One region of the Micromonospora sp. NBC_01740 genome, then DNA from elsewhere that is predicted to be linked to it. Evidence: riboswitches for the same ligand, from Rfam matches in the RefSeq annotation. Region 1 holds a riboswitch; the other holds the start of a gene.
What was found. A riboswitch is a leader RNA that binds a small molecule or an ion and turns the genes downstream of it on or off. The one in region 1 is predicted to bind thiamine pyrophosphate.

Region 1 (7,852 bases):
CCGCCGTGGCCGGCGACAGCGGGTACGTGGCCGGCTGCCTGTTCCGGGTGGTCGGCGTACTCGCCCAGGTGCTGCACGCCCGGGCCGGGCGGTGGCTGGTCAACGAGAAGGGCATGATCGCCTCCGCCGGGCGGCTGCCGGGCGTGCCGCCCGACTTCACCGGGCGGGCGCAGGCGCTGCTGGGCGGGGTCGGGCACACGCCGGACGAGCTGGCCGGCACGCTCGCCGCCGCTCGCCGGCTCGTCGCCGACGTGCTCGACTGACGGTCCGCCAATCCGCCGGCCCTCGCCGATCCGCCGGCCCCCGCCGGTCCCCGCCGGCCTGCTGCCCGCTTCGAGGTACACGGTGCGCGCCGGGCTGGCGGGCATAGGGTGGATCACGTGACTGAGATGACCTACCGCCGGTTGGGCGACTCCGGGCTCGTGGTGTCCGTGGTCGGCATCGGCTGCAACAACTTCGGCCGCAAGCTCGACCTCGACGGCACCCGGGCGGTGGTCGACGCCGCGCTCGACGCCGGGATCAACTTCTTCGACACCGCCGACATCTACGGAGAGCCGCAGGGCGGCTCCGAGGAACTGCTGGGCCAGGCGCTCAAGGGCCGGCGCGACGACGTGGTGGTGGCCACCAAGTTCGGCATGGACATGAACGGGATGAACGGCCCCGACTTCGGCGCCCGGGGCGCCCGCCGCTACATCGCCCGGGCGGTGGAGGCGTCGCTGCGCCGGCTCGGCACCGACCACATCGACCTCTACCAGATGCACGAACCCGACCCGGGCACCCCGATCGACGAGACGCTCGCCGCGCTCGACGACCTCGTCCGCGCCGGCAAGGTCCGCTACCTGGGCAACTCCAACTTCGCCGGCTGGCAGATCGCCGACGCCGACTGGGTGGCCTCGTCGAACGGCCGATCCCGGTTCATCAGCGCACAGAACCACTACAGCCTGCTGGAGCGCGGCGCCGAGGCCGAGGTGGTGCCGGCGTGCGAGCGCTTCGGCCTCGGGCTGCTGCCGTTCTTCCCGCTCGCCAACGGGCTGCTCACCGGCAAGTACAAGCGCAACGAGGCCCCGCCGGCCGGCAGCCGCCTCGCCGGTGGCGGCCGGTACGCCCAGCGGCTCGCTGCCGCCGACTGGGACACCATCGAGGCGATCGAGGCGTACGCCGCCGAGCGCGGGCTGTCGATGCTCCAGGTGGCCATCGGCGGGCTGGCCGCCCAGCCGGCGGTGACCTCGGTGATCGCCGGCGCCACCACGCCCGAGCAGGTACGCGCCAACGCGGCGGCGGGCACCTGGCAGCCCACCGACGAGGACCTCGAAGCCCTGCGCGCGACTTTCTGAGCCACGTCGACGCCGTCCGGGCGCCGCAGCACTGCGGCACCGGTGGCGGTGCGGCACCGGTGGCGGTGCGCTACCCGTCGCCCGGCGACCGTTGGCTGTGGGGTCTGTGGGTGGCTGAGTGGACTCACGGGTGTCACCGGGCCTCGGAGACACCCGCCATGTTCCACCGATGCCGATGCCGGTGCCGATGCCCGGGAGCGGGGGACACACCCCTACCGCACCCGTCGGTGGAACGTCATGGGCGTCAAGGGGCGGCGGAGGCACCCATGGTGTTCCACCGGGCCGGCCGGCCACCCGGCTACTCGGCCGGCCGCTGGGCCTACCTACCGGCTACCGGGGTGGCCGGTTGCCGGGGTGGCTGGTTGGCCGTGGCTTGGCGGCGAGGGGTCAGGCGGAGGGGTGGCGCTCGCGGAGGGCCTGGCTCACCAGGGCGACGGTGCGGGTGGGGTGTCGGAGCACGTCGTCGGCGGTGAAGCGGAGGACGATCCAGCCGGCCGCGCGCAGGGCGTTCAGTCGGGCGACGTCCTGGCGGAAGTGGGCGCGCTCGCGGTGGTGGTCGCCGTCGTACTCGACCGCGACGCGCAGGGTCGGCCACGCCAGGTCCGCCCGACCGACGAAGCGCCCGTCGGCGTTACGAACGTCGTGCTGGGCGATCGCGGGTGGCAACCCCGCGTCGAGCAGGAGCAGCCGTAGGCGGGTCTCCATCGGGGACTCGGCCAGCGGCTCCGCCAGCGCCAGGATCTCCCGCAGCAGGGGCAGGCCGGGCCAGCCGGGCCGTGCGTCGGCGTACGCGCGTAGTGCGGCGAGTTTCACCACCCGGCGGTGCAGCAGCGCGTCAACGGCGACCAGGGCCTCGTCCCGAGGGACCCGGCGGCCCAGGTCGAAGGCGGTGCGCAGGGGAGTGGTGACGGGCAGCCCGCCGAGGCGGGTGCGATCGGAATCCGGCACCATCGACCGGTTCACCCGAAGACGGGGTGGGCGCGCATCCGCGCGGCGCGTGGCAGCAGCACGGTGACCGGCGCGTCCCGGCGAAGCAGGTCGACGCCCCACAGGTACGCGGCGCTGCGGCCGGCGATCGCCCCGCCGACCGGCAGCGACAGTGCGACCGCGTCGCACCACATCCGGTGGTCGTCCGCCCGATAGCCGTCACGGTGCACGTGGACGTCGGGCAGGAGGCGCTGCCAGGACGGCCCGCGCAGCATCGTCCGGGTCAGGAGGCCGTCGGCGATGGCGGCGCTGGCCCGGAACGGCAGGAAGGCCAGGCAGCGTGGTACCCGGGCGGCGGAGGGCATCCGGACAGCATCGCGTGACGGGACGGTCACGCGCCGCCCCGTCCCTCGGGTTCGGGCGGTCGATGTGAAATCCGCGTCCTGACCTTGGCGGATCCGGCGATCCGTCGTACGGTGACACCCGCAAGTGACCCACGGGAGCCCGGTGGACCGGGCTGAGAGGGGGGCTGTCAGCCCCCGACCGTCGAACCTGATCCGGGTAATGCCGGCGCAGGGAGGAGTGTTGCCGTGCCGTCCCTCGGGCGACTGCATCTGATCACCGACACCCGACCCGGGCGGGACCCGCTCACGGTGCTGCGGGCCGCCCTCGCGGTGGCCCGCGCGGAACTGGTCGTGCAGGTCCGCGTCGAGGACGACGCCACCGACCGGGAGGCGTACGACCTGACCCGTCGGGTGGTCGCGCTCTGTGCCCCGTACGACGTCACCTGCCTGGTGAACGACCGGCTGCACGTGGCGCTGGCGGCCGGTGCCGCCGGTGGGCACGTCGGCGCGGACGACCTGCCGGTCGGGGCGGCCCGCGGGGTGCTCGGCGCGGCCGCCGTGCTCGGCGCCACCGCCCGCGAGCCGGGGACGGCCGCCGAGGCGGTCGCCGCCGGGGCCAGCTACCTGGGCGTGGGCCCCTGCCACGCCACCGGCACCAAGACGGGGCTGCCGGCGCCGATCGGCCCGGCCGGGGTACGCGCCGTCGCCGACGCCGTGGACGTGCCGGTCGTCGCGATCGGCGGCGTGACCGCCGCGCGGGTGCCCGCGCTGCTGGCCGCCGGGGCGTACGGGGTGGCGGTGGTGGGGGCGCTCTCCGGGGCGGCGGATCCGGGTCGGGCGACGGCGGAGCTGCTGGGAGCGCTGGGGTGCTGAACCGACCGGACGTCGCCGTGGTGGGGGCGGGACCGGTCGGGCTGGCGATCGCCTGGCGCTGCGCGCAGCGCGGACTGCGGGTCGTCGTGCACGATCCCGCCCCGGGCTCCGGCGCGTCCCACGTCGCCGCCGGGATGCTCGCCCCGGTCGCCGAGGCGTACTTCGGCGAGCACGAGCTGACCGGGCTGCTGACTGCCTCCGCCGCCCGCTGGCCGGCGTTCGCCGCCGAGCTGACCGCCGCCGCCGGCGTGGACATCGGCTACCGGACCGAGGGCACGCTGATGGTCGGGCTGACCGCCGACGACCTGGCCGAGGCGCGGCGGCTGTGGGCGTACCAGCAGGGGATCGGGCTGCCGGTGACGCCGCTGCGCCCCACGGCGCTGCGGGACCGCGAGCCGGCGCTGGCACCCCGGGTGCGCGGCGGCGCGCTCGCCGAAACCGACCACCAGGTCGACCCGCGCCGGCTCGTGCCCGCGCTGCGCACGGCCGCCGAGCGGGCCGGCGCCACGCTGGTGCCCGCCGCCGTGCGCTCCCTGTCCGACGTGGACGCCGCGGTCACCGTGGTCGCGGCCGGCTGCGGCGCGGCGGCCCTGACGGGGCTGCCCGTGCGGCCGGTGAAGGGGCAGGTGGTCCGGCTCCACGCGCCCGGCGGCGGCGCGCCGGGCTTCCGGCACGTCATCCGGGGGTACGCCGACGGCGAGCACGTCTACCTCGTGCCCCGCGCCGACGGGGAGGTGGTGGTGGGCGCGACCGTCGAGGAGCGCTCCGACACCGACGTGTCCGCCGGGGCGGTGCTGCGCCTGCTCCGCGCCGCCGTCGACCTGCTGCCCGAGCTGGCCGAGTACGACCTGGTGGAGACACTCGCCGGCCTGCGCCCCGGCACCCCCGACAACGCCCCGATCCTCGGCCCGCTGCCCGGCCGGCCCGACGTGGTCGCCGCCACCGGACACCACCGGCACGGCATCGTGCTCACCCCGGTCACCGCCGACCTGATCGCCGAGCTGGTCGTCACGGGTGCGGCGGACCCACTGCTCGCCCCCTTCACCCCGGCCCGGTTCCCGCCGCCGGTCACCCCGCCGCCGGTGGCCGGTGTGCCGCCGGCAGCAGGGCTCCGCGACCCGCAGCAGCGGCCCGGGCAGCCGGCGCCGGGGTCCGGCGCGACGCGGGCGGCCGGGTCGGGGCCGGTGGTGGGCGCGACGCCGGCGACCGGTGCGGTGCCGGTGGCCGGGGCGATGCGGGCGTCCGGCGGGGAACCGGGCGTCATGGCCGCCGATGGTCGGTCCGGCCCCCTGTCGACCGAGGAGGAGCACACGTGGAACTGACGGTGAACGGTGCCGGGCGCAGCCTGCCCGGCGGCTCGACCGTGGCGGACCTGGTCCGCGCGGTCACCGACCAGCAGCGCGGCCTCGCCGTCGCGGTCAACGGGGAGGTGGTGCCGCGTACGGGCTGGCCGGCGACCGTGCTGCGCGACGGTGACCGCGTCGAGGTGCTCAGCGCCGCCCAGGGCGGGTGACGCGGTGAGCTTCGACCTGGGCGGCGTGAGCTTCACGTCCCGGCTGATCCTCGGCACCGGCGGCGCGGCCAACCTGCGCGTGCTGGAGGACGCCATCCGTGCCTCCGGCACCGAACTGGTCACCCTGGCCCTGCGCCGCGTCGACACCGCCCCCGGCACGGCCGGCGGGCTGCTGGACCTGCTCGACCGCTGCGGCGTACGGCTGCTGCCGAACACCGCCGGCTGCTACACGGCGGGCGAGGCGGTCAAGGTGGCGCACTTGGCCCGGGAGGCGTTCGGCACGGACTGGGTGAAGCTGGAGGTGATCGGCGACGAGCGCACGCTGCTGCCCGACGGGGTGGAGCTGCTGCGCGCCGCCGAGGAACTCGTCGACGACGGGTTCGTCGTGCTGCCGTACACGTCGGACGACCCGATCCTGGCCCGGCGGCTGGCCGACGTCGGCTGCGCGGCGGTGATGCCGGCGGGCGCGCCGATCGGCTCCGGCCTGGGTGTGTCGAACCCGCACCACATCCGGCTGATCCGGCAGAGCGTCGACGTGCCGGTGATTCTGGACGCCGGCATCGGCACCGCCTCGGACGCCGCGCTGGCCATGGAGCTGGGCTGCGACGCGGTGCTGCTCGCCAGCGCGGTCACCCGCGCCGCCGACCCGGTGGCGATGGCCACCGCGATGCGGTACGCGGTCGAGGCGGGCCGGCTCGCGTACGGGGCGGGTCGGATCGCCCGCCGATTCCACGCGCTCGCCTCCACCCCGGACGAGGGACGGCCGGACCTGTGACCCGCCCCGCCCCCGGCCCCGGCCCCGGTTGCGCTTCGCCCCCGGCCGCCGCGCCGGCTCCGGGCGCTGTTTCGGCACCCCCGGCTGTCGTTTCGGCGCTGGCTCCGGCCGTCGCGCCAGCTTCGGCTTTGGATCTTGGTAGGGAAGTGCCCCTGGAGGGGCCGTTTCCTACCAAGATCTCGGGCGGGCCGGCCGGCGTCCTGCTGCTGACCGACCGGCGGCAGGCTCGGCGGCCGTTGGCCGAGGTCGTGGCGGGGGCGGTGGCCGGGGGAGTGCGCTGGGTGGTGCTGCGGGAGAAGGACCTCCCGCGGGCCGAGCGCGCTGCCCTCGCCGCCGAGCTGCGCGCGATCCTCGCCGAGGCGGGCGGCACCCTGATCGTCGCCGGCCCCGACCCGCTCGGCGGCGCTGCGGTGCACCTGCCGTCGGCAGGGCCGTACCCGCCGCCGCGCCTCGGCCTGATGGGCCGCTCCTGCCACGGCCGGGCGGAGCTGGCGCGACTGACCACCGAGGACTACGCGACCCTCTCGCCCGTCTATCCGACCAGCACCAAGCCCGGCTACGGCCCACCCCTGCGCCCGGACGGGCTCGGCACGCTGATCCGGCACAGCCCCGTGCCGGTCCTGGCGCTCGGCGGAGTGCAGAGCCCGGACCAGGTGGCCGCCTGCGTCGAAGCGGGAGCCGTCGGCGTGGCGGTGCTCGGCGCGATCATGCGCGCCGACGACCCCGAGGTGGCAGCCGCCACCCTCACAGCAGCCACCGACGCGGCGAGCCGGACCCGGCACGACAGCCCAGATCCTTCCGACGCGGCGGACCAGACCCGGCACGACAGCACAGATCCTCTCGATGGGGCGAGCCGGACCCGGCGCGGCAGCTCGGATCCTGCTGGGACGACGCGCAGGCGGCGGGACCGCACGGAGGTCTCCGGGACGGGGCTGCGGCCGACCGTGCCCACGGAGGGATCAAGCCTGACCGCCCGGAGTGGGCACGGTCGGCCGCAGCCCTCAACTGCAACTACCGCGCAGGCCCGGCGCGAGATCCCGTACGCCATGACGGAAGAGGAACGATGACCCCGACGACCGTGCTCACCATCGCCGGCTCCGACTCCGGCGCGGGTGCCGGCATCCAGGCCGACCTGAAGGTCTTCGCGGCCCTCGGCGCGTACGGCACCAGCGTGCTCACCGCGGTCACCGCGCAGAACACGAGGGGCGTCGACGCCGTGCTGCCGCTGCCGCCGCGCACCGTCACCGAGCAGCTCGACAGCGTGCTCGCCGACTTCACCGTCCGCGCCGTCAAGACGGGGGTGCTCGGCACTCCGGCGGTCGCCGACGCGGTGGCGGACGCCGCCAGGGACGGCCGGCTGCCGCACCTCGTCGTCGATCCGGTGCTCGTCGCCACCAGCGGGCACCGGCTGGGCGTGGTCGCCGCCGTGGAGCGGCTGCTGCCGTACGCGCAGGTGGCGACGCCGAACTGCGCGGAGGCCGCGGCCATCACCGGACGCCCGGTGACCACGGTCGAGGAGATGGTGGCCGCCGCCGAGGCGCTGGCTGCCGGCGGGCCGGCGCACGTGGTGGTGACCGGCGGCGACGTGGACGCCGACGGTGAGGCGGTCGACGTGCTGCATGGGGGCGACGTCACCACCCTGCTGCGCGCGCCGCGGGTCGACACCCGGCACAGCCACGGCACCGGGTGCTCGTTCTCGGCGGCGATCACGGTGCGGCTGGCGCTCGGCGACGAGGTGCCGACGGCGGTCGCCGCCGCCAAGGAGTACGTCCTCCGCGCGCTGACCGGCGCGCGGCACTGGGAGCTGGGCGCGGGACGCGGCCCGCTGGACCACTTCGGCTGGTCCGCTTGACCACCAGGGAGGCTGTCATGCAGGCACGTCGCAAGGTGTACGTGGAGGGGTCCCGGCCGGACGTGCGGGTGCCGTTCGCCGAGGTGGAACTGACCGGTGACAACCCGCCGCTGCGGCTCTACGACACCTCCGGCCCCGGCTCCGATCCGGAGGTGGGGCTGCCGCCGCTGCGTGCGGGGTGGATCGCCGAGCGCGGCGACGTCGCACCGGTGCGGGGCGCGGGCACCCCGCTCG
Region 2 (7,268 bases), 720 kb from region 1:
CAGCGCGGGCACCACGTCGTCGAACTCCCCGCCGTGCTGGGGGAAGCCGTGCAGCAGCAGGACGGGCGTGCCGCCCTCCGGTCCGCCGACACGGACGTCGAACGTGAACCCCCGGGCCTCGATCCGCATGATCGTGAGCCTACCCAGCGCCGCACCTGGCCGCCCGGGACTGCCGGGCCCACCTGTCACTCGTACTGTTGCCGGGGGACGGGCACCTGCCGCCAGGACTCCACGTCCAGGTAGGGAATCTCGGCGTCGTTGACCGGGTCGCGGGCGATGCGGTCGCTGTAGCGGCCCGTCACCTCGATCCAGGTGTCGTCGGCGAGCCCGTCGGGGGCCGCGCCGGTCAGGCCCAGCTTGACCGGCCGCCCGTCGGCGGCGCAGCAGGAGAGCACCATCCGGGCCAGCAGCGGCCGGCCGTCGGGGCCGGTGGTGACGAAGCCGGTCAGCTGGACCCGGCGCTCGCCGATCGAGGTGCCCCGGTCGAACAGGGCCCGGGAGGCGTAGTCGAGCACGGTCACCCGCACCGGGTCGCCGGCGGGCAGCGGCGGATAGTCGGACGGCTGCTGCCGGGTGGTGACGGCGGTGCCGGCCTGCCCGGCCGCGTACGAGCCCAGGGCCGGCGGGGCGACCAGCAGCAGGCCCAGCACGGGCAGGATCAGCAGCCAGCCGACCCGCGGCTCGTGGTGGCCGTGCCCGTCGTCACCGCCGTGCCCGTCGTAGCCGTCGCCGTGAGCCTCGGGGCCGGGTGTGCGCCGGGGCCGCCACCCACCGGCCGGGCCGTCGTGGTGGCCGGCGGGCGTGCGCCGCAGGAGCGGGCGCAGCTCGTAGAAGAGGGTCATGACCGCAGCGGCCACCAGCAGCAGGCCGGCGGCGATCAGGAAGGGCCGCAGCCCCTCCTTGACGTAGCGCAGGTGCAGGTCGGTGAGGCTGGCCCGGACCACCGCGCCGCCGAGCAGCAGCAGGACGACGGCCTGCGCCTGCCGGTTCACAGCAGCACCGCCCCGGTCACGGCGGCCACCGCGACGGCCACCGCGAAGGTGGTCGGGGCGAACCGCAGCGCGAACCGCCGGCCGAAGACTCCGGCCTGCATCGAGATGAGCTTGAGGTCGACCATCGGCCCCACCACCAGGAAGACCAGTCGGGAGGTCAGCGAGAACTGCGACAGCGAGGCGGCGACGAAGGCGTCCGCCTCGGAGCAGAGGGAGAGCAGCACGGCGAGCGCGGCCAGCGCGAGCACCGACAGCACCGGCTCGTCGGCGAGGGTCTGCAACCAGCGCTCCGGCACCACGACGTTGATCGTGGCGGCAGCCGCCGCGCCGATCACCAGGAACCCGCCGGCGTGCGTGACGTCGTGCCGGACCGCCCCCCAGAACGCCCGCCCGCGCGGGCCGCCGTCCAGCTCCGGCCGGCGCGGCAGCCGGATCCAGTCGGCCCGGCCGAGGCGCAGCCACAGCCAGCCCATGACCATCGCCACGAGCAGGCTCGCGACGGCCCGGCCGAGGACCATCGCCGGGTCGTCGGGGAAGGCCACGGCGGTGGCGGTCAGCACGATCGGGTTGATCGCCGGGGCGGCGAGCAGGAACGCCAACGCGGCGGCCGGGGTGACCCCGCGCCGGATCAGCGACCCGGCGATCGGCACCGCCCCGCACTCGCAGCCGGGCAGCACCACGCCGGCCGCGCTGGCCACCGGCACCGCGAGCGCGGGGTGACGCGGCAGCGCCCGGGCCCAGAACGACCGGGGCACGAAGACGGCGATCACCGCGGAGAGCAGCACCCCGAAGACCAGGAACGGCACCGCCTGCACCATGACCGAGACGAAGACGGTGGTCCAGGTCTGCAAGCGGGGCGCGGAGAGGGCCCGGGCGAGCGGCTCGCGGAAGACGACCAGCAGGATCAGCAGGCCGGCGAGGACCTCCACCGACCCGACCCGCCGGTCCGGGCCGCGGGGCGCCGCCGGCTTCTCCTCGCGTACGCCCGGGGCGGCCACGCCCACCGCGCCCGGGTGCGACCCGTCCGGCGCGCGGCGGTCAGCCTCGGATGTCACGTACGTGTCCCTCTGCCGGATTCCCAGTGGCCGCCCGAGAGTACCGGGCCGGAATCGACGCCGTCGATCGACTGCGCTGGTGAGCTGCGGAAAGATCACTTTGCCCGATGATCTTCAAAGGTGTTAGCGTCGGGCCACAACTTCACATCCGACAGGGGAGCGCACAGCGCTGAGAGTGCGGGCACCGCCCGCAGACCCTCGAACCTGATCTGGGTAATGCCAGCGCAGGGAGTTCGGTCGACCTCCAGCCGCGTCGACGTCCGGCACGTTCCGGGCGCGGCGTGCGTCTTCTCCTGGTTCTCGTTAGGGACTGGGAGCAATCATGCGAGACAACAACACCGCCACCCGGTGGCGTACCGTCGATGTCGTCGTCGCGGCCGTGATCGCGGTGGCCTTCGGCGTCATCTTCTGGGCCTGGGGCCTGCTGTGGCGGGCCGTCGACCCGGCGTTCGCGTTCTTCCCCGCCAGCCAGGCGATCATGTACGGCGTGTGGCTGGTCCCGGCCGTCCTCGGCGGTCTGGTGATCCGCAAGCCCGGCGCGGCGCTCTTCTGCGAGGCGGTGGCGGCGACGGTCTCCGCGCTGCTCGGCTCGGAGTGGGGCGGCGTCACCATCGTCCAGGGCCTGATCCAGGGGCTCGGCGCCGAGTTGGCCTTCGCCGCGTTCCGGTACCGCTCGTTCCGGCTGCCCACCGCGCTGATCGCGGGCGCGCTGACCGGCCTCGGCGCGGCCCTGTTCGACTTCTTCGTCTGGAACAGCGAGTACGCCCTGGGCAGCTACCGCATCCCGTACGCCCTCCTCACCATCGTCAGCGCCACGATCGTCGCGGGTGCCGGCGGCTGGGCCCTGACCCGCGCCCTGGCCACCACGGGCGCCCTGGACCGCTTCCCCGCCGCCCGAGACCGCACCCCAATCTGACCCACCCCCTCTCCCCACCCACCCCCCTCTCCCCACCCACCCACCCACCCCCACGACCCGGCGCGTTGATCATGAAGTTGTTGCCACGACACGCCGTGCCGAACGACAACAACCTCATGATCAACGCCCGCGGGCGGGCAGGAAGGAAGGGGGCGGCGTGGGGGCGGTGACGTTGCGGGGGTTCGGGTGGCGGCATGCCGGACGGCGGGCCTGGGCCGTGCGCGGGGTGGACCTGCGCGTCGAGGTTGGCGAGCGGGTGCTGCTGCTGGGGCCCTCCGGGGCCGGCAAGAGCACGCTGCTCGCCGCGCTGGCCGGGCTGCTGCCCGAGGACTCGGGCGAGCAGGAGGGCACCGTCGAGATCGACGGGCTCGACCCTCGCAAGGGCCGGGAGCGGGTCGGCATCGTCTTTCAGGACCCGCAGACCCAGCTCGTGATGGCCCGCAGCGGCGACGACGTGGCGTTCGGGTTGGAGAACCGCGGCACCCCCGCCGGGGAGATCTGGCCCCGCGTCGACGAGGCGCTGGCTCGGGTCGGTTTCCCGTACCCCCGGGACCGCCACACGGCCGCGCTCTCCGGCGGCGAGCAGCAGCGGCTCGCCCTGGCCGGGGTGCTGGCCCTGCGCCCCGGCCTGCTGCTGCTCGACGAGCCGACCGCCAACCTCGACCCGACCGGCGCGGCGCTGATCCGGGCGGCGGTGGCCGGCGCGCTCGACGCCGACACCACGCTGATCCTGGTCGAACACCGCGTCGCCGAGTCGTTGCCCCTGGTCGACCGGGTGGTCGTGCTCGAACCCGGCGGCGGCGTCCGCGCCGACGGCACGCCCGAGGCCGTCTTCGGTACGCACGGCGACGCGCTCGCCGACGAGGGCGTCTGGGTGCCCGGCCGCCCGGTACCGCCCCGCCACGCGACCGCGCCGCCCGGCGACGTGTTGCTCACCGCCGACCGGCTCGGCCTGCCGCCCCGGCTGGCCCCCGTCGACCTGGCGGTACGCGCCGGCGAGGCGCTCGCCGTCGTCGGGCCCAACGGGGCCGGCAAGTCGACCCTCGCCCTGCTGCTGGGCGGCCTGCTCAAGCCCGGGGCCGGCCGGATCGCGGCGACGACGGCACTGGCCGGTGGCGACGCCCGCACGCCCCCGCACCGCTGGCGCGCCCCGGCACTGGCCCGCCGGATCGGCTCGGTCTTCCAGGACCCGGAGCACCAGTTCGTCACCAACACCGTCTTCGACGAGCTGGCGCTCGGCCCGCGCCGCACCGGCCAGCCCGAGACGGCGGTCCGGACCACCGTCGACACCCTGCTGTCCCGGCTGCGGTTGACGAAACTCGCCGCCGCCAACCCGTACACCCTCTCCGGCGGGGAGGCGCGGCGGCTGAGCGTGGCGACCGCCCTGGCCACCGCGCCCCGCCTGCTCGTCTGCGACGAACCGACCTTCGGCCAGGACCGGCGGACCTGGCTGGAGCTGGTGGACCTCTTCGCCGAGCTGCGCGACGCCGGGCACGGCCTGGTCGCCGTCACCCACGACCCGGAGTTCGTCGCCGCCCTGGCAGATCGCCGCCTCACCCTGGAGCGCCCGTGACCAGCGACCGAACCGCCGCACCGGTCACCCACCCGGACCGTCGCCCCGCCCTGGGGGCGGGCGTGACCAGCCCGAACGCCGCACCGGTCACCCACCCGGATCGCCGCCGCGCCCTGGGGCGGGCGTGATCAGTTTCGAGCCGGTCGCCGCGCCGGAGGCGTTGCTGGCCCGGCGCAACCCGGTGGCCAAGCTCGCCGCGGCGCTGGTGTTCTCGTTCATCCTGATCGCCACCCTGGACCCGGTGGCCCCGGCCATCGCGATCGCCGTCGAGTTGGCCCTGCTGCCGCTGTTCGGGGTCCGTTTCCGGGTGTTGGCGCGGCGGGCCTGGCCGCTGCTCGTCGGCGCGGTCGGCGTGGTGGTGACGCTGGTGCTCTTCGCCGCCGAGCGCTCCGGCCGGGTCCTGGTCGAGGCCGGCCCGGTGGTGGTCACCTCCGGGGTGCTGCTCACCGCGCTCGGCCTGGTGCTGCGCATGTTCGCGGTGGCGCTGCCCGGCGTGATCGTCTTCGCCACCACCGACCCGACCGACCTGGCGGACGCGCTGATCCAGAACGCGAAGGCACCGGCCCGGTTCGCCATCGGGGCGCTGGCCGCGTTCCGGCTCGTGCCGCTGCTGGGGCAGGAGTGGCAGATGATCTCCATGGCGCGTCGCGCCCGGGGGGTCGAGGCCGGCCGCAACCCGCTGGCGAAACTTCGGCTGTTCGTGTCGACGGCCTTCGCGCTGCTCGTCGGGGCGATCCGCCGGGGCACCCGGCTGGCCGTGGCGATGGACGCCCGGGGCTTCGACGCCGGGGTCCCGCGCACCGTCGCCCGGCGACAGCGCTTCGTCGCCGCCGACGGCCTGCTGATCGCCGGCGCGGCGGTGCTCGCCGGGGCCGCGCTGACCGTCAGCGTGCTGCTCGGCACCTTCCGCCCGCTGATCGGCTGACGCCGCCCGTTGATCGGCGGGCGGGCCCGGGTGGAGGCGCCGACCGGGCGCGCAGCGGGCTGGTCGTCCGGCGAGCGGGCCGGGCGGAGGCGCATGCCCGGGTGGTCGGGCGCGGGCGGGCCGGGTGGAGTCGCCGGTGACGACGCTCCACCCGGCCGGCACCGTCAGCTGCGCCGGAAGGCGTACCGGCGGGCCTGCCCGGCCTTCTGGCCGCGCAGCGGGCCGGAGCGGCCGGCGCCGGAGACCGGCGGACCGGCCTTCGGCGCCGTCGGTCGGTCGACCGGCAGCGCCGGCACGACCGGCGCGACCGCCACCTCGTCGAGGTTGACGGGCGTCAGGTCCGCGACGGACGGCGTGGGGACGGTGGTACGGGACTTCTTCGGGTTGCGCCTGGCGGGCATCCGGTGCCTCCTCGGTCTGCGGGCCCTGCCGCACCGGAACGACGTCCGGTGACCGGGGCCCGCCTCGTTCGGCGACCGTCGCGCGACGGTCGGGCGGGATCGGGACAGCTGCCCGGGATCGGCCACGAGGAGCACCGCCGTTCGACGGCAGGTGCGGAATGCGGACGCCCGGGAGCACGCGGACCCGCGGCGATGCGGCGGCGGGTCGGCTCGGAAGTGGGGCGTCAGTTGCGCATGCCCACACGCTAGCCGCCCGACCGGTCGCGCGCACCCGAATTACCGGCGGGGATCCGCAGCCGGTCGGTAGGGCCCCGCGGAGGCCGCCCGGCGCCGGATCGTCGGCCGGCCCCCGCGCCCTTCAGGACGACAGCCACGTGGCGGTGACGGGGTGCCCGACACGCTCTCCGGGCCGCCCCGCAGGCGATACGGTCGCACCGGCGGGTGTCGACGGCGGAGGGTGGACGGATGGCCGGGCGGGCGACGGCACGGATCGGCGTGACCGGGCTGGCGGTGATGGGCCGGAACCTGGCCCGCAACCTGGCCCGCAACGGTTTCGCCGTGGCGGTGCACAACCGGTCGCCGGAGCGCACCCGCAGCCTCGTCGCGGAGCACGGGGACGAGGGGACGTTCCTGCCCGCCGAGTCGATGGCCGACTTCGTCGCGTCGCTGGAGCGGCCCCGGGCGGTCATCGTGATGGTCAAGGCGGGCGGCCCCACCGACGCCGTGGTCGACGAACTGGTCCCGCTGCTCGACGCGGGCGACATCGTCGTGGACTGCGGCAACGCGCACTTCGCCGACACCCGCCGGCGGGAGGAGGCGCTACGGGCCCACGGCCTGCACTTCGTCGGCACCGGCGTCTCCGGTGGCGAGGAGGGCGCCCTGCGCGGCCCGAGCATCATGCCGGGCGGATCCGCGGAGTCGTACCGCACGCTCGGGCCGATCTTCGAGCGGATCGCCGCCCAGGTGGACGGGGTGCCGTGCTGCCGGCACATCGGGCCGGACGGCGCCGGGCACTTCGTCAAGATGGTGCACAACGGCATCGAGTACGCCGACATGCAGCTCATCGCGGAGGCGTACGACCTGCTGCGGGCCGGACTGGGCGCGCAGCCGGCGGAGATCGCGGAAATCTTCCGTGGCTGGAACTCCGGCGAGCTGGAGTCCTTCCTGATCGAGATCACCGCCGACGTGCTGGCGCACACCGACGCGGCCACCGGGCGGGCGTTCGTGGACGTCGTGCTGGACCGCGCCGAGCAGAAGGGCACCGGCCGCTGGACGGTGCAGAGCGCGCTCGACCTGGGCATCCCCATCACCGGCATCGCCGAGGCGACCTTCGCCCGCTCGCTCTCCGGGCACGCCGACCAGCGCGAGGCGGCCCGGCGGGCGTTTCCGGACGCGGACGCGACCTG

Region 2: another riboswitch for thiamine pyrophosphate. It lies ahead of OG989_RS31470 (ECF transporter S component); the one in region 1 lies ahead of thiE (thiamine phosphate synthase).

Annotation. Positions count from the first base shown of each region.
Region 1 covers NZ_CP109150.1:631,068-638,919, reverse strand. Annotated here, with positions in the region: gene OG989_RS02835 (nucleotidyltransferase domain-containing protein) at 1-263, shown strand, start outside; gene OG989_RS02830 (aldo/keto reductase) at 372-1,334, shown strand; gene OG989_RS02825 (endonuclease domain-containing protein) at 1,722-2,285, opposite strand; gene OG989_RS02820 (hypothetical protein) at 2,294-2,626, opposite strand; TPP riboswitch at 2,749-2,857, shown strand; gene thiE (thiamine phosphate synthase) at 2,852-3,478, shown strand; partial or broken gene thiO (glycine oxidase ThiO) at 3,472-4,599, shown strand; gene thiS (sulfur carrier protein ThiS) at 4,791-4,991, shown strand; gene OG989_RS02800 (thiazole synthase) at 4,996-5,766, shown strand; partial or broken gene OG989_RS02795 (thiamine phosphate synthase) at 5,943-6,536, shown strand; gene thiD (bifunctional hydroxymethylpyrimidine kinase/phosphomethylpyrimidine kinase) at 6,830-7,618, shown strand; gene thiC (phosphomethylpyrimidine synthase ThiC) at 7,636-7,852, shown strand, end outside.
Region 2 covers NZ_CP109150.1:7,227,424-7,234,691, forward strand. Annotated here, with positions in the region: gene OG989_RS31455 (alpha/beta fold hydrolase) at 1-129, opposite strand, end outside; gene OG989_RS31460 (TIGR03943 family putative permease subunit) at 186-992, opposite strand; gene OG989_RS31465 (permease) at 989-1,990, opposite strand; TPP riboswitch at 2,191-2,296, shown strand; gene OG989_RS31470 (ECF transporter S component) at 2,370-2,963, shown strand; gene OG989_RS31475 (ABC transporter ATP-binding protein) at 3,121-4,536, shown strand; gene OG989_RS31480 (hypothetical protein) at 4,533-4,664, shown strand; gene OG989_RS31485 (energy-coupling factor transporter transmembrane component T family protein) at 4,661-5,461, shown strand; gene OG989_RS31490 (hypothetical protein) at 5,626-5,862, opposite strand; gene gndA (NADP-dependent phosphogluconate dehydrogenase) at 6,328-7,268, shown strand, end outside.